2 regions of the Nocardioides sp. S5-5 genome follow, and region 1 is predicted to be linked to the other one. Evidence: predicted binding sites of a transcription regulator. Region 1 holds the regulator's gene; the other holds the start of a gene.

Region 1 (3,667 bases):
AAGACGGTCTCGCCGGTCCTCCAGTTGGTCTGGACGACGTCGCGCCGCTCCCAGGTGATCTCATCGTACGGATGCACACCCTCGGTGCTGAAGACCCGCTGGATCTTCAGCCCGTTCTCCGGGTAGCTGGCCGTCTCGCTGGGCGTCTGGCTGCGGGCCGTCTCGGTCATGGCTCTCCTGGTCTCCTGTGTCGGCGTGTTCGGCGGTGGCGTCGGCGGTGCGGCAGGAACGGCGAGGGCTCCTGCTCGAAACGGGGAAGATGGTGGCCCGGCAGGCAGCTTCCCCACTACCTGCCGGGCGTTCGTGGTCAGCCCGTCGCGGCGGGCTGGGCTCCCTCGGACTGCAGCTGGCGCTCGGCCCGCATCAGGGAGATCTCGTTCTCGAAGTCGGCGGCCGAGTCGAAGCCGCGGTAGACGGAGGCGAAGCGGAGATAGGCGACCTCGTCGAGACGACGCAGCGGCGAGAGGATCGCCAGGCCCACCTCGTGGGCGGCGATCTCGGGGCTGCCGGCCAGCCGCAGCTGGTCCTCGACCTCCTGGCCCAGCCGGGCCAGGTCGTCCTCGTCCACCGGGCGACCCTTGCAGGCCTTGCGGACGCCGGCGACGGCCTTCACGCGAGTGAACGGCTCGGTCGCACCGGAGCGCTTGAGCACGGTCAGCTGCATGGCCTCGACGGTCGTGAACCGCTTCTCACAGCTCGGCGACTGGCATACCCGGCGGCGCCGGATCGAGCAGCCGTCGTCGGAGACGCGGGAGTCGAGGACCTTGGTGTCGTGGTGCTTGCAGTACGGACAGTGCATGGGTCCCCTCCTTCCCGAGGATACGAGCTGTGGACAAGCCCCACCCTGTGGAGAAGTGGGAGCTTTCTGTGTGTTTCCGCTCTGGTCCTGTGGGTGACGAGGGGTCGTTCTGTGGACTAGATGTGGAGAACTACACCGTTGTAACTACTAGATGTAGTGGTAACCGTACGCCTCGGCCACCAGCGATGCAAGCGCGGGTCGACACGAGTTCGGCGCCCGCCCGGTCCCGTCCGCGTTTGCGCAGGTCACCCCGCCCAAAGGCGCTCGGAAGGCAGTGCTCCGACCGGCGTTTCGCAGCCGCTCGAGCACCCCGACCCCCACCAGGCGAGCCGGCCCCGGCGCGGACCCGAGAAGCCCCGCGGGCGGGTTGGCCGAGCATTCCATCCACCCATCGGCAACAATGACCGCCGTGACGGGTGGCAAGCGGGCTGGCGATCGGGCGAAGGCGACATTCCGCCCCGCCCTGCTGCTCATCGCCGCGGGCGCGACCGCCTCGATCGTGGCCTGGGGATACCTCGTCGTCGCCGCCATCGACTTCGGCGCAACCGGGCGCCACGACGGCAAGACCAGCGCCTGGGTGCTCATGACGGTCGCCTCGCTGGGCGCGATGCTCTGCCTCTTCCTCACCTTCATGCTGGCCATCCGCCTGTCCCGCGCGCTCGGCATGTCGCACCATCACGAGCCCCGCCCCAAGCGGGACCCGGGCACCCCCAAGGGCGGCAAGCGCGCGGCGCGCTGAGCACCACCCGCCTCCTCCGAAGACGCGCGAAGGGCGGGATCCGGTTCGGTCGGATCCCGCCCCCCGTCTTCCCCAATCTCCACTGGGGTCGAGGCAGTGGAGAAGTCATGGTCGGGCCGCGCAGCCGCCCGATCGGCTCAGCGCGTGGGGACGCGCAACTCCTGGCCGACGTAGACGAGGCTGCCGTCGAGGGTGTTGAGCTGCTGGATCGTCTGCATCATGTCGCGCACGTCGTCGCCCGAGGTCGCCGCGGCGTCGCTGGCGATGTCCCACAGCGTGTCGCCGGGGGCCACGGTCACCAGCTCGACCGCCGGCGCGCCACCGCCGACGCGGGTCGCCGCCGAGCCCGCGGCCAGCCAGACCGCCGCGAGGGTGACGACCGCGAGGGCCAGCAGGAAGACGACCGCGCGGCCACGCCGGGTCAGCCGGACTCGGCCACGCGCGGCGGGCCGCGCAGCAGGGCGAGCGGCGGGCGTCGTACGGCGGGCCTGAGTGACGCGGGGTGCGACGGTGATGGTGCTCATGATGACCTCCGGGGGAAGTGGACGGGTCCTGTTGTATCCAGGGGGTCCGACGGAAGGTGTTCGATCAGGCGTTCGATCGAACATGTGTACGAGACTAGATCAGGTGTTCGAAGATTTCCAGCACCTGTTCGAAAGTTCGTTCGACCGGCGTGTCGCGACACGCGGTTCGAACAGATGTTTGAACCAGCGGGCGGGTTCGGTTAGCGTCGTCACACGGGCCCGGTCGATCCGGGCCGCACACCCCGACCCGATCTGGAGGGCGATCCATGGCTGAGCGCAAGGGCACTGAGCGCAAGGGCGGCGGGCAGGCGAGCAGCGTCACCGAGCTGCCCGACGGCCCTGCCGACGCGACCGGGCTGACCCCGCGCCAGCAGCGGGTTCTGGCCCACATCAAAGACAGCATCGAGAAGCGGGGCTACCCGCCGAGCATGCGCGAGATCGGCCAGGCGGTCGGCCTCACCAGCACCTCCAGCGTCGCCCACCAGCTGCGCACCCTCGAGGAGAAGGGCTTCCTCAAGCGCGACCCCAACCGGCCTCGCGCGCTCGAGGTGTTCCTGCCCGAGGTGATGGCGGCCCGCCGCGCGATGGGGACGGCCGAGGAGACGACGTACGACGAGACCGGGATCGGCGACGCCGCCCCGGTGCCGGCCAACGTCCCGGTCGTCGGCCGGATCGCGGCCGGTGGGCCGATCCTCGCCGAGGAGCGCGTCGAGGACATCTTCCCGCTGCCACGCCAGCTCGTCGGCGACGGCCAGCTGTTCCTGCTCGAGGTCAGCGGCGAGTCGATGATCGAGGCCGCGATCTGCGACGGCGACTACGTCGTGATCCGGCAGCAGCCCACCGCCGAGAACGGCGAGATCGTCGCCGCGATGATCGACGGCGAGGCGACGGTCAAGACCCTCCAGCGCAAGGGCGGCCAGATCTGGCTGCTCCCCCACAACCCCGCGTTCGAACCGATCGACGGCACCAACGCCACCATCCTCGGCAAGGTGACGGCGGTGCTGCGGCGGGTGTGACGCCCTGTGCCGGGCCGGTGACATAGGGTCGGACCGTCCTGTCGCCCTACCTTAGGCCGGTCCTGATGCCTCGTCGCAGCCACTTCCCCTTCCTCGGGCTGCCCCTTCCGTTCCTCAGCGCACTGGTCGCCGTCCTGATGACGGTGTCCCTCGTCGGCCCCCCCGCGCGGGCCGACGGCACCGATCCGGCCGCCCCGGTCGACCCGGTCGACCCGGCAGGCGCCGACGTCGCGGTCGACATCGACGACACCGTCGCCCAGGAGACGGCCGAGCAGGCGCTCGCGACCGTGCAGGACATCGTGGAGACGGCGCCGACCGGCACGCCGGACGCGGGCGCCGATCTCACGATGGCGCTGCGCGACCTCGCGATCACCCGCGACGACCTGCCGACGAGCCTGCAGGACGACGCCGCCCGGCTGCTCGCGCGTCCCGGCGCCGGCCACCGCCCGCCCCCGGGCTACCCGTCGGACGGCATCGAGTGCAAGCCGGGGTCCGGGCTGCCCTGCTACACGACGAGCGAGGCATCGGCGGCGTGCAACTCCGCCATCTGCGTCCACCGGGTCGCCACCACCGCTGACGCCGCCTCGCT
Region 2 (3,667 bases), 1.9 Mb from region 1:
ACGAAGCAGAGCTCCTCCTGGCCGGTCCTCAGCTGGACCGCGCCGACCACCTCGTCGCCCTCCTTGAGGCCGATGACCTCCCACTCGTCCTTGCTCAGCACCTCGGGGTTGACCCGCTTGACGACGCCTTGTCGGGTGCCGAGCGCGAGGCCGGGGCCCTCGGCGCTCAGCGTGGTCAGCGCGAGCGCCCGCTCGCCGGCGGCCAGCTCGAGCACCTCGGACAGCGGCAGGCCGCCTTGGAGGTTGGGCTCGTTGGCCGACGGCGGGATCGCCGGGAGGTCGAGGACCGCCAGCCGGACCAGGCGCCCGGCGGAGGTGAGCACGCCGATGTCGGCGCGGGCCGTCGTACGGATGGCGGAGACGACCACGTCGTGGTTGGCCCGGTCGCCGCCGGTGCCGATCTCGTCGGCGTTGCTCGTGCGGGCCAGCAGGCCGGTGGAGGACAGCAGCGCGAAGCACGGGTCGTCGGCGACCTCGAGCGGCGCGGCCGCGGCGGCGACGGCGGTGGTGCCGGCCGACTCCAGCAAGACGGTGCGCCGCGGGGTGCCGAACGTCTTGGCGACCTCGGCCAGCTCGGTGGACACCAGCCTCTTGAGCAGCCCCTCGTCGGCGAGGATCGCGTCGAGCTCCTCGATCTCCTTGCGCAGCTCCTCCTGCTCCTTCTCCAGCTCGAGGCGGGAGAACCTGGTGAGCCGGCGCAGCTGCATCTCGAGGATGTACTCGGCCTGGACCTCGGACAGCTCGAAGACGCTCATCAGCCGCTCCTTGGCGGCCGCCGAGTTGTCGCTCGTGCGGATCACCTGGATGACCTCGTCGATGTCGAGCAGGGCCAGGAGCAGGCCGTCGACCAGGTGGAGCCGGGCGGCCTTCTTGTTGCGGCGGAACTGCGAGCGGCGGCGGACGACGTCGTAGCGGTGCTCGAGGAAGACCTCCAGCATCTCTTTGAGGCCCATGGTGCGCGGCTGGCCGTCGACGAGGGCGACGTTGTTGATGCCAAAGGAGTCCTCGAGCGGGGTCAGCTTGTAGAGCTGCTCGAGCAGCGCCTCGGGGACGAAGCCGTTCTTGACCTCGATGACCAGGCGCAGCCCGTTCTCGCGGTCGGTGAGGTCCTTGATGTCGGCGATGCCCTGCAGCTTCTTCGACTGCACGAGCACCTTGATCCGCTCGACGACCTTCTCGGTGCCGATGTTGTAGGGCAGCTCGGTGACCACGATGCCCTTGCGGCGCCCGATGCTCTCGATCCGGGCGGTGGCGCGCATCTTGAAGATGCCGCGACCGCTCTCGTAGGCGTCGCGGATGCCGTCGAGGCCGACGATCTTGCCGCCGGTGGGCAGGTCGGGCCCCGGGATGAACCTCATCAGGCCGTCGATGTCGGTCTTGGGGTGCTGGATGAGATGGCGCAGCGCCTGGACCACCTCGACCAGGTTGTGGGGCGCCATGTTGGTCGCCATGCCGACCGCGATGCCCGTCGTACCGTTGACCACCAGGTTGGGGATCGCCGAGGGGAGCACGGTGGGCTCGTACTCGCGGCTGTCGTAGTTGGGCTTGAAGTCGACGGTGTCCTCGTCGATCGACTCGGTCATCGCGACGGCGGGAGGCGCCATCCGGGCCTCGGTGTAGCGCATCGCCGCCGGCGGGTCCTCGCCGCCGGGAGAGCCGAAGTTGCCGTGACCGTCGACCATCGGCAGCCGCAGCGCCCACGGCTGCGCGGTGCGGACCAGGGCGTCGTAGATCGCGCCGTCGCCGTGGGGGTGCAGCCGGCCCATGACCTCACCGACGATGCGCGCGCACTTGGAGTGGCCGCGGTCGGGCCGCAGGCCCATGTCGTTCATCGTGTAGAGGATCCGGCGCTGCACCGGCTTCAGCCCGTCGCGCGCGTCGGGCAGGGCGCGGGAGTAGATGACGGAGTAGGCGTACTCCAGGAACGACGACTGCATCTCGTCGCGGATGTCGGTGTCGAGGATGTGCTCCTCGAAGTCCTCAGGGAGGGGATCTGCCTTCGTACGCCGTGCCATGGGCGGCATTCTTCCGGGTCGGTCCGACATGCGGGTCGGGGGCTCGCCGATCAGGTCGGGGTGATGTCGTCCGCGTGATCGGCGGCGTCCGCGGCGGTGTCCACAGGGGGGTTGTCCACAGCCACCACGTTGTTCGAGCGTATGTTCGAACCGAGGCGGTAGGATCGACGTACGTCGACTCTCGGGAAAGGCTGCACGATGACCGTCGCACCTTCGCTGGTCCAGCCGCTGCTGGCCGCGGTGGCCGACGCGCGCGCGGTGCTCGATCGAGTCGCCGACGTGCAGCCGCTCTACCTGTCCACGGCGGAGAAGGAGCGTCTGCTGCTGGAGTCCGTCGCGCTGGTGGCGCAGGCCGACGAGCTGCGGCTGCGCTGTCTTGCCGATGCGGGTGACGTCGCGGCCGAGCACGGCGCCCGCGATGCCGGTGCGTGGCTGGCGCATGCCGCCCGTCTCGACCCGGCGGCCACGAGCGCCGACCTGCGGCTGGCGAGCTCGCTGCAGGAGCGGCCGCTGGTGGCTGCCGGCCTGCGCGCCGGTGCCGTGAACGCGGCGCAGGCGCGTGCGATCGCCTCCACCGTCGCCGATCTGCCCGAGCGGCTCGGGACCGAGTTGCGAGCCGATGCCGAGGCCCGGCTGCTCGAGTACGCCGCCGAGTTCGGCCCGGTCGAGCTGCGCCGTCTTGGGCGCCGGATCCTCGACGTCGTGGCCCCGGAGATCGCCGAGGCCGAAGAGGCCCGCCGGCTGGAGGCCGAGGAGGCCGCGGCGCGTGATCGGGCGTCGTTGAAGTTCCGCAACCTGGGTGAGGGACGCTCCCGCCTGTCGGGCGTTCTGCCGACCGGGGCGGTGGAGCGACTCAAGGGGTACCTCGACGCCCACACCAACCCTGCCCGGCCCGATCATGACCGTTCGGCGCAGGCCAACGCGGAGGCGGCCCGCTCGCCGTTCCACCGTCGCCGGGCGTGGGCGTTGATGGACCTGCTCGAGCTCATCGACCCCGAGCGGCTTCCCGAGCACGGTGGGGACGCGACCACGGTCGCGGTGACCATCGACATCGACCAGCTCCGTGCTGACCTCGCCACCGCGGGCCTGCTCACCGGTGAGGGCCAGGAGGCCATCTCCGCGGCCGAGGCACGGCGTCTGGCCTGCCAGGCCCGGATCATCCCCGTGGTGCTCGACGGCCGGGGCCGTGTGCTCGACCTGGGGCGGTCGGCCCGGCTGTTCCAGCCTGCGCAGCGGGCGGCGATCCGGCTGCGCGACCACGTGTGCCGGGCCGAGGGCTGCTCGATCCCGGCCCGCTGGTGCCATATGCACCATCTCGACCCGGTGCGCCGTGAGGCGCCTGTTCTACCGAATGGAGGTGAGAGACCTCCGTCGCCGGTCTGTCGCAGCAGTCCGGTGAAGCTGAGGGCAGCCTGATCCGGGAGGTGCCGGGGAGGGTGGGAAGCAGCCCTGACAAAGCCGGGACGGTCCGGGATCACCAGACGGGCCGGGTCCGGCGAGCGTGATGAGAAGGAGTACGCGAGGAACCAGTGTCAGACGCCTCGTTATGTGGAGCCGGCTCAAACTTGGTGGATATGGGCCGGTGTACGGTGCGCGACGCCGAATGGGTCGGGTGCGTCGTCCGGCCAGCCGCAGCCAGTGGTCTGGTCAGC

What was found. The regulator LexA, encoded in region 1, represses DNA repair genes until DNA is damaged. The targets are predictions, from matches to a motif close to TCGAACANNTGTTCGA.
Region 2: a site for LexA is predicted at 2,149-2,164, ahead of ACUP6Y_RS09385 (DUF222 domain-containing protein). Genes of this name have one in related genera too.

Annotation. Positions count from the first base shown of each region.
Region 1 covers NZ_CP199913.1:3,854,712-3,858,378, forward strand. Annotated here, with positions in the region: gene ACUP6Y_RS18570 (vitamin B12-dependent ribonucleotide reductase) at 1-170, opposite strand, end outside; gene nrdR (transcriptional regulator NrdR) at 308-799, opposite strand; gene ACUP6Y_RS18580 (hypothetical protein) at 1,209-1,538, shown strand; gene ACUP6Y_RS18585 (LysM peptidoglycan-binding domain-containing protein) at 1,676-2,062, opposite strand; gene lexA (transcriptional repressor LexA) at 2,329-3,078, shown strand; gene ACUP6Y_RS18595 (MXAN_6640 family putative metalloprotease) at 3,144-3,667, shown strand, end outside.
Region 2 covers NZ_CP199913.1:1,981,574-1,985,240, forward strand. Annotated here, with positions in the region: gene ACUP6Y_RS09380 (DNA gyrase/topoisomerase IV subunit A) at 1-2,015, opposite strand, end outside; gene ACUP6Y_RS09385 (DUF222 domain-containing protein) at 2,214-3,431, shown strand.